Regions from separate parts of the Streptomyces sp. NPDC020845 genome, predicted to be linked through region 1. Evidence: riboswitches for the same ligand, from Rfam matches in the RefSeq annotation. Region 1 holds a riboswitch; the other holds the start of a gene.
The links. Region 1 has a riboswitch for S-adenosylmethionine ahead of thrC (threonine synthase). Riboswitches for the same ligand answer to the same signal wherever they lie in the genome.
Positions count from the first base shown of each region.

Region 1 (7,158 bases):
CACCGCCGGGCGGCTCGGCGTACTCGACGCCAGCGAGTGCCCGCCCACCTTCAATACGGACCCGGACCGGGTCGTCGGGCTGATCGCGGGCGGGCCCGCCGCCATGGTGACCTCCATCGAGGGCGCCGAGGACAGCAAGGAGCTGGCCGCCGCCGACCTCGACGCGCTGGGTGTCGGCGCCGACGACACCGTCGTCGGCGTCTCCGCCTCCGGCCGCACCCCGTACGCGGTCGGCGCGGTCGAGCACGCACGCCGGCTCGGGGCGCTCAGCGTCGGGCTGTCGTGCAACGCGGGCTCGGCGCTCGCGGCGGCGGCCGAGCACGGTATCGAGGTCGTGGTCGGGCCGGAGCTGCTGACCGGCTCCACCCGGCTGAAGGCGGGCACGGCCCAGAAGCTCGTGCTCAACATGGTCTCGACCATCACCATGATCCGGCTGGGCAAGACCTACGGAAATCTGATGGTCGATGTGCGCGCCTCGAACGAGAAGCTTCGCGCGCGTTCGCGCCGTATCGTCTCCCTGGCCACCGGCGCCCCCGACCCGCAGATCGAGGCCGCGCTGGCCGCCAGCGACGGGGAGACGAAGCACGCCATCCTGGCCATCCTCGGCGGGGTCGACGCCCCCACCGCCACCCGGCTGCTGAGCGAGTCGGACGGCCATCTGCGCGCGGCCCTGGAGGCCGCGCAGGCGTAAGAACCGCATACAGCAACGCCGTCGGGGCGGCACCCTGGGAGAGGGTGCCGCCCCGACGTACCCGATGTTCCGGGCGGACAGCCGATCGACGTGAAGTCGTCGATCAGAAGTCCATGTCACCGCCCGGCATACCGCCCGGAGCGCCCGCCGCGGCGGCCTTCTCCGGCTTGTCGGCGATGACGGCCTCGGTGGTCAGGAACAGCGCGGCGATCGACGCGGCGTTCTGCAGCGCGGAGCGCGTGACCTTGGCCGGGTCGATGATGCCCTCGGCGATCAGGTCGACGTACTCGCCGGTCGCGGCGTTCAGGCCGTGGCCCGGGGTCAGGTTGCGCACCTTCTCCACCACGACGCCGCCCTCGAGGCCGGCGTTGACCGCGATCTGCTTGAGCGGGGCCTCGAGCGCCAGACGCACGGCCTGGGCGCCGGTGGCCTCGTCGCCGTCCAGCTCCAGCTTGTCGAAGACCGAGACGGTCTGGAGCAGGGCCACGCCACCACCGGCGACGATGCCCTCCTCGACGGCGGCCTTGGCGTTGCGCACCGCGTCCTCGATGCGGTGCTTGCGCTCCTTGAGCTCGACCTCGGTGGCGGCACCGGCCTTGATGACGGCCACGCCGCCGGCCAGCTTCGCCAGGCGCTCCTGGAGCTTCTCGCGGTCGTAGTCCGAGTCCGAGGACTCGATCTCGGCGCGGATCTGGTTGACGCGGCCCTGCACCTGGTCGGTGTCGCCGGCGCCGTCCACGATGGTGGTCTCGTCCTTGGTGACGGTCACCTTGCGGGCACGGCCGAGCAGGTCGACGCCCGCGTTCTCCAGCTTGAGGCCGACCTCCTCGGAGATGACGGTGCCACCGGTGAGGATGGCGATGTCGCCGAGCATGGCCTTGCGGCGGTCACCGAAGCCCGGGGCCTTGACGGCGACGGACTTGAAGGTGCCACGGATCTTGTTGACGACCAGGGTCGCCAGGGCCTCGCCCTCGATGTCCTCGGCGATGATCAGCAGCGGCTTGCCCGACTGCATGACCTTCTCCAGCAGCGGGAGGAGGTCCTTCACGCTGCTGATCTTCGAGTTGACGATCAGGATGTACGGGTCGTCGAGCGACGCCTCCATACGCTCCATGTCGGTGGCGAAGTACGGGGAGATGTAGCCCTTGTCGAAGCGCATGCCCTCGGTGAGCTCGAGCTCGAGCCCGAAGGTCTGCGACTCCTCGACGGTGATGACGCCTTCCTTGCCGACCTTGTCCATCGCCTCGGCGATGAGCTCGCCGATCTGGGTGTCGGCGGCGGAGATGGAGGCGGTGGAGGCGATCTGCTCCTTGGTCTCCACGTCCTTGGCCTGCTCGAGCAGCTGGGCGGAGACGGCCTCGACGGCCTTCTCGATGCCGCGCTTGAGGGCCATCGGGTTGGCGCCCGCGGCAACGTTCCGCAGGCCCTCCTTGACCAGCGCCTGGGCGAGGACGGTCGCGGTCGTCGTGCCGTCACCGGCGACGTCGTCCGTCTTCTTCGCGACCTCCTTGACCAGCTCGGCGCCGATCTTCTCGTACGGGTCCTCGAGCTCGATCTCCTTGGCGATGGACACACCATCGTTGGTGATCGTGGGGGCGCCCCACTTCTTCTCGAGGACGACGTTGCGACCCTTGGGGCCGAGGGTGACCTTGACGGCGTCGGCGAGCTGGTTCATCCCGCGCTCGAGGCCGCGCCGCGCCTCCTCGTCGAACGCGATGATCTTGGCCATGTGAAGTGGTCCTCCCAAGACGGGGTGGATTGCTCCGGACCGCGCCTGGCGCCCGCGACGGACGGTCTGTCTGCCTTGCGGTTCCTTGCCCCGCACGGTCCGACGGACCTCACCGACCCGATCCTTCTGTCACTCTCACTCTCAGAGTGCTAACGCCAATGATTAGCACTCGACCCCTTAGAGTGCAAGCGCCCAAAGGGCTACGGCGAAGGACTCGCTGGTCATGGGCGTGGGACAAGCCGACGACGGTGATCGTCTGCGGTCACGTCAAAGGGCCCGCTACCCCTGGGGGTACGGGCCCTTTGAACAGTCCAGTCAGCTGCCTCGCGTCGGCGCGCTTCAGCCAACAGCCACGCGGACCATGTCCGCCTGCGGCCCCTTCTGACCCTGCGAGATCTCGAACTCGACCCGCTGGCCTTCCTCGAGGGTGCGGTAGCCGTCCATCTGGATCGCGCTGTAGTGGACGAACACGTCCGCACCACCGTCGACCGCGATGAAGCCGTACCCCTTCTCCGCGTTGAACCACTTGACGGTGCCCTGAGCCATTCCTAACTCCCCTATTGCTGGCCCTTGCGCAGGACCGCACTCCGCGGACCCGGGTCAGACCTCACCCCCCGAGTCGAGGGGGGTGTGCGCCGGAACGCGTCGACCGCCGCTGAATGTATCTGTCCAACTGCCCTGTGCAACAGGTCAATCGGACGAGAATTCTGGCGACGGTCGAACGGTAATAAGTGGCAAATTCACGTGAATTCGGGGCAAGCCGGGTCGGACATAAGGGATTAACCCGGCAATTCACGCGCACACTTCACGCACAAGTTGACGAGTTCTCATATGCGGCCGACGAGGCGCCGACGCTAGGGGATCCCCTCAACTGTATCGCGATTCAAGACACGGAATCGCCCCGTCCGTTTCTATCAGGACGGGGCGATTCCGTTTAACCCGGGGTTATGGATTCCGTTTAAGCCGCGGTCAGGGCGGGGTCAGAACCGGCTCAGCAGCCGCCCGCGACCGCCGGAATGATCGAGACACCGGCGCCGTCCGGGGTCGCCGTCTCCAGGCCCTCCGCGAAGCGCACATCGTCGTCATTGACGTAGACATTCACGAAACGGCGCAGCTTGCCGGTGTCGTCCAGAACGCGGGCCGCGATGCCCTGGTGGTTGCGGTCCAGGTCCGTCAGGACCTCGGCAAGGGTCGCCCCCTCGGCACTGACCTCGGCCTGCCCGCCGGTGTAGGTGCGGAGGATGGTGGGGATCCGGACATTGACGCTCATGCGGGTTTCACCTTCTGTGGGAAGTGCTGCGGGAAGCGAGGGCGAATTCGAGGGGCGAATTCAAGCCAGCTGGTATGAGCCGAGCCAATTCAGCCCAGACCAGCCTCGCGGAACGCGTCGAGACTCGGGCGGATCACCGCCGTGGGCCCAGTCGTCGGAGCGACCGCGTCAAGCGTCTTGAGGCCGTCTCCGGTGTTGAGCACGACGGTGGTGAGGGTGGGGTCCAGCACCCCGTTCTCGAGCAGCTTCTTCGCCACGCCCAGGGTCACCCCGCCCGCGGTCTCCGCGAAGATCCCCTCCGTACGGGCCAGCAGCTTGATCGCGTCGACGACCTGCTCGTCGTTCACGTCCTCCACCGCCCCGCCCGTGCGGCGCGCGATGTCCAGCACATACGGCCCGTCCGCCGGGTTGCCGATGGCCAGCGACTTGGCGATGGTGTTCGGCTTCTGCGGCCGCACCACGTCATGGCCGGCCTTGAAGGCGGTGGAGACCGGGGAGCAGCCCTCGGCCTGGGCGCCGAAGATCTTGTACGGCTTGTCCTCGACGAGGCCGAGCGCGATGAGCTCCTTCAGCCCCTTGTCGATCTTTGTGAGCTGCGAGCCGGACGCGATCGGGATGACCAGCTGGTCCGGCAGCCGCCAGCCGAGCTGTTCGCAGATCTCGTACGCGAGGGTCTTGGACCCCTCCGCGTAGTACGGGCGGAGGTTGACGTTGACAAAGCCCCAGCCCTCGCCCGCCGGGTCGCCGATCAGCTCGCTGCAGAAGCGGTTGACGTCGTCGTACGTGCCCTCGATGGCGACCAGGTCGCCGCCGTAGATGGCGGCCATGACGACCTTGCCCTGCTCCAGGTCGTGCGGGATGAAGGTGCAGGAGCGCAGGCCCGCGCGGGCGGCCGCGGCGCCGACCGCGCCCGCGAGGTTGCCGGTGGAGGAGCAGGAGAGGGTGGTGAAGCCGAAGGCGCGGGCGGCCTCGACGGCCTGGGCGACCACGCGGTCCTTGAAGGAGTGCGTCGGGTTCCCGGAGTCGTCCTTGATGTGCAGCTCGCCGGTCACCCCCAGCTCGCGGGCCAGGTTGTCGGCCTTCACCAGCTTGGTGAAGCCGGGGTTGATGTTCGGCTTGTCGGCCACGTCCGCCGGGACGGGCAGCAGCGGGGCGTAGCGCCAGATGTTGTTCGGCCCGGCCTCGATCCGCTTGCGCAGCCCCTCGGGGTCGCCGGTCGGCAGGTCGTACGCGACTTCGAGCGGTCCGAAACACTCCGCACAGGCGAAAATGGGGCCGAGGGGGAAACGCTCCCCGCACTCGCGACAGGACAGGGCGACGGCGGGGCCGAGCGAGACGGAGGAACCAGCGGAACCGGCAGAACCAGTGGAACCGGTAGAGCTTTCGACAGCTTGCACAGCCATGGAGGCGAGGCCCTTTCTCCTCATCTTCCTCACGGCGCATCTCGCCGCGAGCCGGAATTGGCACCTTCCCTAGCCGGGCCCCGCTTCGCATGACGAATCAGGACTGGCTGGAGGGTTGCCGGGGCTTCAACGGGCCGTTCCCTCTGCCCCTCTGGATGAGCGGTATGACGCCGGCCGAACCGGCGTGTTTATCGCACGGGACCCCCGACATACAGCGGTCACGTGCGCTGTTCAAGACTGTAACCGAAGGCCCGGATGGTTGAGATAGTCGTCCGAAGCGCGAGATGGATCACAGCTGACGCGCGCGACCCACAACAGGGAGGCATGGCCGTGCTGGAAGATGTCGAGCGCTGGCTGAAGGAGCGGTCCTGGTCCGCCGACGACCGTCCGCTGAGGCGCCTGCTCGCCGCCAAGCGCGCCACGGGCCGGACCGTGAGCGTCGTCCTGCCCGCCCTCAACGAGGAGGCGACGGTCGGCGACATCGCCGCGGCCATCCGCCGCGAGCTGATGGGCGAGGCCGCGCCCCTGGTCGACGAGCTGGTGGTGGTGGACTCCGGGTCCACCGACCGCACCGCCGAGGTCGCCGCGGCGGCCGGGGCGAGGGTTGTGCACCGGGACTCCCTGCTGCCCGAGCTGCCGGCGCTGCCCGGCAAGGGCGAGGTGCTGTGGCGCTCGCTGCTGGCGACCAGCGGCGACATCATCTGCTTCATAGACGCCGACCTGCGCGAATTCGACGCCCGCTTCGTCTCAGGGATCGTCGGCCCGCTGCTGACCGACCCGGACGTACAGCTGGTCAAGGGGATGTACGACCGGCCGCTCGGTGGCGCCGTAGGCCAGGGCGGACGGGTCACCGAGCTGGTCGCCCGGCCGCTGCTCAATCTGCACTGGCCGCAACTGGCCGGTTTCGTACAGCCGCTCGGCGGTGAGTACGCGGCGCGCCGCTCGCTGCTGGAGCGGCTGCCGTTCCCCGTCGGATACGGGGTGGAACTCGCCATTCTCGTCGACTCGCTGCACACGGTCGGGCTCGACGCGCTCGCCCAGGTCGACCTCGGGGTGCGCATCCACCGCCACCAGGACCCGCAGGCGCTCGGCCGGATGGCGGCCACGATCTACCGCACGGCCCAGCTGCGGCTGGCCCGCGGGCATCTGGTGCGACCGCGGCTGACCCAGTTCGACCGGGGCGAGGCCGGTTTTGTGGCGCGGACCAGCGATGTGGACACGGTGGAGCGGCCGCCGATGATCGAGATCCCGGAGTATGTGGAGCGGCGGGCGGCGTGACGCCCCGGCCCTCGGCCCTGCCGGGGGCCGCCGACAGGGGCAAGAAACCGCACGCACGTTTGCGCGACGCATGAGGTGGCTAGGTACGCGACATGGCCTCTGAGCACAGTGCTGCACAGGTCCTCGTCGCGTCCAACCGCGGCCCGGTCTCCTACACCCTGCGGGAGGACGGTTCACTCGACGCCAAGCGCGGCGGCGGCGGGCTGGTCTCCGGTCTCAGTGCCATAGGGCCGGACGCCGGGGCCGTATGGGTCTGCGCGGCGCTGGGCGACGGCGACCGCGAGGCGGCCAGGAGGGCCGGGGCCGGGCATCTGGATGCGGGCGACACCGGCGGGCAGCTGGTGCGGATGCTCGACATCGCGCCGGAGGTCTTCGACGCCGCGTACAACGGCATCGCGAACTCGGTGCTGTGGTTCGTCCACCACCTGCTCTACCAGACGCCGCTCGAACCGGTCTTCGGCGCGGAGTTCCGCGCCCAATGGGACGCCTACGAGGCGTACAACGCGGCCTTCGCGGACGCCCTCGCCCAGGAGGCCGCCGACGGCGCGGCCGTGCTGATCCAGGACTACCACCTGGCGCTGGTGCCAGGACTGCTCCGCGAACGGCGGCCGGACCTGCGGATCGGCCACTTCTCGCACACCCCTTGGGCGCCCCCGGACTACTACCGGCTGCTGCCGGACGATGTGGCGGCGGGCGTGCTGCGCGGCATCCTCGGCGGTGACCGCGCCGCGTTCCTCACCGAGCGCTGGGCCCTGGCCTTCGCCGACTGCGCCGCGGCCGTGCTCGG
Region 1 is NZ_JBIRSJ010000009.1:186,183-193,340, reverse strand. It holds gene murQ (N-acetylmuramic acid 6-phosphate etherase) at 1-691, shown strand, start outside; gene groL (chaperonin GroEL) at 795-2,420, opposite strand; gene ACH4U7_RS24465 (cold-shock protein) at 2,760-2,966, opposite strand; gene ACH4U7_RS24460 (MoaD/ThiS family protein) at 3,412-3,690, opposite strand; gene thrC (threonine synthase) at 3,780-5,093, opposite strand; SAM riboswitch class I at 5,111-5,255, opposite strand; gene ACH4U7_RS24450 (glucosyl-3-phosphoglycerate synthase) at 5,424-6,371, shown strand; gene ACH4U7_RS24445 (trehalose-6-phosphate synthase) at 6,464-7,158, shown strand, end outside.

Region 2 (7,158 bases), on a different contig from region 1:
CGCTGGCCGGCCTGGTGCTGCTGCGCGACCTCGGCCCGCTGCCGCAGGACAAGCTCCGGCACACCAAGTGGGCCAAGGGCAAGCGCCTGATGAACTACAACACCATGCTGGCGCTGCGGCCCGAGGACATCGCGGTCGGCTCGCTCACCTTCGCCATGCCCGAGGGCATGAAGGAGTCGGACCACGACTTCCAGACGCAGATCGCCAAGGCGGCCCTGATGCTGGTCCGGCTGCAGCCGGAGAACATCAAGGACAAGCGCGAGCTGGACTGGTCGCACGACGGCATCGTCGCGTTCTCGAAGATCTGCACCCACGTCGGCTGCCCGATCAACCTGTACGAGCAGCAGACGCACCACGTCCTGTGCCCGTGCCACCAGTCGACGTTCGACCTCTCCGACGGTGGCCGCGTGATCTTCGGCCCGGCCGGGCACGCCCTGCCGCAGCTGCGGATCGGCGTCAACAAGGACGGTTACCTCGAAGCCAAGGGCGACTTCGCGGAGCCCGTCGGTCCTGCATTCTGGGAGCGCGGATGAGTACTGCAACTGAAACGCAGCGCGGCCGCAAGGCCCCCGCGGGCGAGCGTGTGGCCGACTGGGCCGACGGCCGACTGGGCGTCTACAGCCTGGCCAAGGCCAATATGCGCAAGATCTTCCCGGACCACTGGTCCTTCATGCTGGGTGAGGTCGCGCTCTACAGCTTCATCATCATCATCCTCACGGGTGTGTATCTGACGCTGTTCTTCCACCCCAGCATGGAAGAGGTCACGTACCACGGCCCGTACGTCCCGATGCAGGGCGTGCGGATGTCCGAGGCGTTCGCCTCGACGCTCGACATCAGCTTCGAGGTGCGCGGCGGTCTGCTGATCCGGCAGATCCACCACTGGGCCGCGCTGATCTTCCTCGCCGCGATGCTCGTGCACATGATGCGCGTCTTCTTCACCGGCGCGTTCCGCAAGCCGCGCGAGATCAACTGGCTGTTCGGCTTCCTGCTGTTCTTCCTCGGCATGCTGACCGGCTTCACCGGCTACTCGCTCCCCGACGACCTGCTCTCCGGCACCGGTCTGCGGTTCATCGAGGGTGTGTTCCTGTCGATCCCGGTCGTCGGCACCTACATCTCGATGTTCGTGTTCGGCGGCGAGTTCCCCGGCATGGACCTGATCCCCAGGCTCTACCCGGTCCACGTCCTGCTGCTCCCGGGCATCATGCTCGGCCTGCTGGTCGCGCACCTGATCCTGGTCTTCTACCACAAGCACACGCAGTACCCGGGCCCCGGCAAGACCGAGAAGAACGTGGTCGGCATGCCCCTGCTGCCGGTCTACATGGCCAAGGCGGGCGGCTTCTTCTTCCTGGTCTTCGGCGTGATCGCGATCCTCTCCGCGGTCGCCACGATCAACCCGATCTGGGCCATCGGACCGTACCGGCCGGACCAGGTGTCCACCGGCGCCCAGCCCGACTGGTACATGGGCTTCGCCGAGGGTCTGGTCCGTGTGATGCCCGGCTGGGAGATCAACGCCTGGGGCCACACGCTCGTCCTGGGCGTCTTCATCCCGATCGTGCTCTTCCCGCTGGTCCTCTTCGCGATCGGGGTCTACCCCTTCATCGAGTCCTGGATCACCGGCGACAAGCGTGAGCACCACATCCTGGACCGCCCGCGCAACGTCCCGACCCGGACCGCCTTCGGTGTCGCCTGGCTGACCGCCTACCTGGTGATGCTGGTCGGTGGTGGAAACGACCTGTGGGCCACCCACTTCCACCTGTCGATCAACTCGATCACCTGGTTCGTCCGGATCGGCTTCTTCGCCGGACCGGTGCTGGCCTTCATCGTCACCAAGCGGATCTGCCTGGGTCTGCAGCGGCGCGACAAGGACAAGGTGCTGCACGGCCGCGAGACCGGCATCATCAAGCGGCTGCCGCACGGCGAGTTCATCGAGGTGCACGAGCCGCTGTCGCAGGAGGACCTGCACAAGCTCACCCAGCATGAGCAGCCCAAGCCGTACGAGGTCGGCCCCGCGGTGGACGAGAACGGTGTCCGCCGGAAGATAAAGGGTTCGCAGAAGCTCCGGGCGAAGCTGTCCAAGGGCTACTACGGCGAGGACAACGTGATCCCCAAGCCGACCACCGAGGAGTACAGGGAGATCACCAGCGGCCACGGCCACCACTGATCTCTCAGCGAACACCTCAGCTGTACGCCACACACCAGGGCCCCGGCCCGGACCACACGGTCCGGGCCGGGGCCCTCGGCTTGCTGCCGTCCTGCTGCCGTCCGTCCGGTACCCGGGCACGGGACCGCGTGCCCCGCCCGCGCCGATAGGCTTGCCAGGGGCCAGCCGCGGCACAGCTGAACTGCGCGGACCCATCCCTGCCCAGCCGAGATCCAGGAGCGGACCATGGACGTTGTGACCCCAGCCGGAGGCGACAACCGCGCGACGGCCCGCACCTGGCCGGACGTACTCGACGCGCTGCTGCTCGGCCACGACCTCACCACCGACGACACCGCCTGGGTCATGGACCGGATCATGCGCGGCGAGGCCAGCGACGCACAGATCGCCGGCTTCGCGGTCGCGCTGCGCGCCAAGGGCGCGACCGTGGCGGAGGTGTCCGGTCTGGTCCGCACGATGTACGAGCATGCGAACGTGATCGAGGTCCCCGGGGAGACGGTCGACATCGTCGGCACCGGAGGCGACCGGGCCAAGACCGTCAACATCTCCACCATGTCGGCCCTCGTGGTGGCGGGCACCGGTGCGAAGGTCGTCAAGCACGGCAACCGCGCCGCGTCCTCCGCCAGCGGCTCCTCCGACGTCCTCGCGAAGCTCGGCGTCAACCTGGACCTGAGCCCGCGGCGGGTGGCCGAGGTCGCCGAGGAAGCCGGCATCACCTTCTGCTTCGCGGTGAAGTTCCACCCCTCGCTGCGCCATGTCGGCACCGCGCGCAGCGAACTCGGCATCGCCACCATCTTCAACTTCCTCGGCCCGCTCACCAACCCGGCCCGAGTGCGCGCCCAGGCCACCGGGGTCGCGGACGCCAAGATGGCGCCCATCATGGCCGGTGTGCTCGCCGAGCGCGGCACCTCCGCGCTGGTCGTCCGCGGCGACGACGGCCTCGACGAGCTGACCGTCACCTCGACCTCCCAGGTGTGGGTGGTCGAGGGCGGCACCGTACGCCAGGAGACCTTCGACCCGCGCGACGTCGGCATCGACCTCGTCCCGGTGGACGCCCTGCGCGGCGCCGACCCCTCGTACAACGCGGACGTCGCCCGGCGCCTCCTGGCCGGGGAGCGCGGCCCGGTCCGCGACGCGGTACTGCTCAACTCGGCGGCCGCCCTGGTCGCGCTGGAGGGCGGCCCGGGCGGCAAGCCCCTCACGGAGCGCATCGCGGTCGGCATCGAGAAGGCAGCCGAATCCATCGACTCGGGCGCGGCCCGGGCCTCCCTGGAACGCTGGGTACTGGCCACGAACGCGTAGCCCCGATTCTCAAGAGGCCCCACGGGACCCCTGTCCGTATCGCGGACAGGGGTCTCGGTTCGTGACGGGGCATGGCATACTCCTGCGCAGGTCACGAGTGACAGCGACTTCGGCCCCGGCCCGCTGTCCGGCAACCCTCCGTCCGTGGCGGGGTGCCCCGGGTGATGACCAGGTCGCAGGCAATGAGGTCTGCGGCAAGCGCGGACCCCTCGCGGAACCCAGGGGTCCTGGTTGTCGAGGGAGTTCTTCCGTGATGCAGCGAATGCGCTAGGGCCGTCGGGCCCTTTTCCGTGATTTTTCCTCATTTCGCACGGCTCTCGTCCGTGCGGTGAGTTTCCTCTCCACGTGCCCGGCGGCGGGCTGCCGCCTGCCCGCGCGTGACGCATTCACCACTTCGTCCCCCCGGGAGACTTCGCCATGTCCGCGACCGCCGCTGCCGCCACCGCAACCATTGCCCCGCTGCCCGTCCTCGGCCGTGATGTCCTCGTCCCGCTCGTCACCGGCGGTGAGGTGAGCTACGCCGCGCTGGACTACGCCGCCAGCGCCCCGGCCCTGCAGCGGGTGTGGGACGACATCGCGGCTTACGCCCCGTACTACGGCAGCGTGCACCGCGGGGCCGGGTATCTCTCGCAGCTGTCCACCGATCTGTTCGAGAACAGCCGCAGGGATGTCGCGGCCTTCCTCGGCTGCCGCCCCGATGACCAGGTGATCTTCACCCGCGCCACCACCGACTCGCTCAACCTCCTCGCCGCCGCCCTCCCGCAGGGCACCCGGGTGTTCGTGTTCGAGACGGAGCACCACGCCTCGCTGCTGCCGTGGCAGCAGCGAGAAGACGTCGAGGTCGGCTATCTGAGCGCGCCGCGCTCCCCGAGGCAGGCCGCCCGGACCCTGGAGCGGGCGCTGGCCGACTGGCGAGCTGAGGCGAACACGGGTGCCGCGCTGGTGTGTGTGACCGGTGCTTCGAATGTGACCGGTGAGCTGTGGCCGGTGCGGGAGCTGGCGGAGGTGGCCCATGCGTACGGCGCCCGGATCGTGCTGGACGCCGCGCAGCTGGCCCCGCATCACCCCGTGGACATCGCGGCCTTGGACGTCGACTGGGTCGCGTTCTCCGGGCACAAGCTGTACGCGCCCTTCGGGGCCGGGGTGCTGGCGGGGCGGGCGGACTGGCTGAGCGAGGCCCGGCCGTATCTGGCGGGCGGTGGCGCCAGCCGCAAGGTGGCCCGTAAGGATCACGGTGGGGTGGACGTGGAGTGGCACACCACCGAGGCCCGGCACGAGGCCGGTTCGCCGAACGTCATCGGGGCGTACGCGATCGCCTCGGCCTGCAAGGCGCTGACCGAGGCCGGGTTCGAGTCCCTGGTGGCGCGGGAGCGGGAGCTGATCGGCAAGGTCCGCGCGGGGCTGGCGGAGGTGCCCGAGGTGCGGGTGTTGTCGCTGTTCGGGGATGACGCGCCCCGGGTGGGCGTCATCTCGTTCGTCGTGGAGGGCTGGAACAGCTCGCATTTCGCGGCCGCGCTCTCCGCGGAGTACGGCATCGGCGTACGCGACGGCCTGTTCTGCGCGCATCCGCTGGTGCGCACGCTGCTGGGCGGCGAGCCCGGGGAGGCGGGCGAGTGCGGGGCCCCGGAGGCCGCGCCGGGGGAGCGGTCGCTGAACGCCATCCGGGTCAGCTTTGGCGCGGGCACCCCGGACGAGCACGTCGAGCGGTTCGTCGGCGCGGTGAAGGAACTGGTCCGGGACGGTGCGAAGTGGAGCTACCGCACCGAGGACGGGCGCTGCGTCCCGGACCGCGGGTGACGTCCCACGAGAGGGCTCAGCCGTCGAGGCCGATCGCGAAGGCGGCCTCGAGGTCGTGCTGGGAGTAGGTGCGGAAGGCGATATGGGTCTCGGTGGAGGCCACGCCCGGCACCTTGCTGATCCGGCCCGGGATGACGTCCGCGAGGTCGTCGTGCCGGGCCACCCGCACCATCGCGATCAGATCGTGCGCTCCGGTGACCGAGTAGACCTCGCTCACGCCGTCGAGCGCGGCGATCTGCTCGGCGATCTCGGGGATCTGGTCCACGCTGGTCTTGATGAGCACGATCGAAGTGATCACGGCTGGCTTTCTCCCTCGCTGGACCTGACTGCCCTGCTCACTCTAGTCGTCCGCCCGAAGCGGGCCCACGCGTAGAGGAACCCGAGGCTGAACCCCACGAGGTGGGCGAGGTAGGCGACGCCGGGGCGGTCGGCGGCCCCGCGGGCGGCCAGCCACTGGAGCGCGAACCAGAAGATCAGCACCACCCAGGCGGGGAAGCGCAGCGGCAGGAAGAACAGAAACGGGAAGAGACTGGTCACCCGGGCCCGGGGAAACAGCCACAGAAAGGCGCCCAGGACTCCGGAGATGGACCCGGAGGCGCCGACCAGGGTCTGGGTGGAGTCGGCGTGCGCCGCGGCGTAGCCGAGCAGCGCCAGATAGCCGGTGGCGAGGTAGAAGAGCGCGAACTGGATCCGCCCCATGCGCTCCTCGGCCATCGCCCCGAAGACGTAGAGAAACAGCATGTTGCCGAGCAGGTGCAGCCAGTTGCCGTGGACGAACAGCGCGGTCAGCGGGGTCAGCGGTTCGGCGGGCGCGCCGCTCCACAGCGCGCTGGGCACCACCCCCCACCGTTCGAAGTAGCCCGTCTGGGCCCGCAGCAGCTCGCCTCCCGTGCCGTAGCCGGGGTTGAGGCCGGAGGCCGGTCCGAAGGCGAAGATCAGGCAGCAGGACGCGATGAGGGCGTAAGTCATCAGGGGGCGGCGGCCGGGCCCCTCCGACGTCTCGATCATGGGCAGATCATCGCGTACCGGGCTCAACCTGCCCAGAGTGCCTCGCCGCCGCGGGGTGGGACCGGGGAGCGCACCGGCCCCGGCGCGGGGCAGGGCTCAGGCCGTAGGGTTACAGCACGCCAAGTGCCAGAGTGGAAGCAAGGCGACCAAGACAATGAGGACGATGACGCCATGGCCGTGCCCCTGCCGACAGCCGAGACTCGCTGGCGCTGCACTCTGTGCGGCAACCTGACCCGGTTCGATGTGACGCGTTCGACGAAGGCTGTCGAGTACGTCCATCTCGACCTCGGCGGGGAGCCGAGGATCGAGGAGCGCGAGGTGGTCAGTGAGACCATTGAGTCGGTGCGCTGCCGCTGGTGCAACGCGGTCGACCAGATCGAGCTGGTCGACCGTCCGGGCGCGAGCGCGAGCGCCTGAGAACGGAGCGATGACAGGTGGTGGAGCGGACGGGCGACCCCGCGTCGGCCGGTGACGCCGAGGGCGTCGCCGAGGCGCTCGACCGCCCCCTGCCGGAGGGGGTCAGGCGCCGGGTCGTGGCCCTGGTGGCGGATGCCTTCGGAGGGCTGACGGTCACCGAGCTGCCCGCCCAGCTGCGGCAGTACGCCCGCTTCACCCCGACCCGCCGGGCGAAGTTCGCGGGCAATGCGATGGCCGCCGCCGTAGAGTCCGATCCGGTCTTCCGGCAGCGGATCGCGGGGCGGCTGCGGGAGACGCAGCAGGAGCTCGCCGAGGCCATCGAGGGCGGGTCGCCGCCGGCCGCCGCCGATCCGGAGGATGTCGCGGCGCTGGCCTATGTGCTGCGGCCGACCGGCTGGGTCAAGCTGGTCGAGGCCGCGGGCGAGGAGGCGCAGCGGGCCTCCGCCGAGCGGGCCGGCGAGGAGGCGGAGCGGGAA
Region 2 is NZ_JBIRSJ010000002.1:420,356-427,513, reverse strand. It holds gene ACH4U7_RS05830 (Rieske 2Fe-2S domain-containing protein) at 1-533, shown strand, start outside; gene ACH4U7_RS05825 (cytochrome bc complex cytochrome b subunit) at 530-2,161, shown strand; gene trpD (anthranilate phosphoribosyltransferase) at 2,387-3,460, shown strand; SAM riboswitch class IV at 3,550-3,667, shown strand; gene ACH4U7_RS05815 (aminotransferase class V-fold PLP-dependent enzyme) at 3,878-5,257, shown strand; gene ACH4U7_RS05810 (Lrp/AsnC ligand binding domain-containing protein) at 5,274-5,555, opposite strand; gene ACH4U7_RS05805 (rhomboid family intramembrane serine protease) at 5,552-6,265, opposite strand; gene ACH4U7_RS05800 (hypothetical protein) at 6,437-6,682, shown strand; gene ACH4U7_RS05795 (NYN domain-containing protein) at 6,700-7,158, shown strand, end outside.
Region 2: another riboswitch for S-adenosylmethionine. It lies ahead of ACH4U7_RS05815 (aminotransferase class V-fold PLP-dependent enzyme); the one in region 1 lies ahead of thrC (threonine synthase).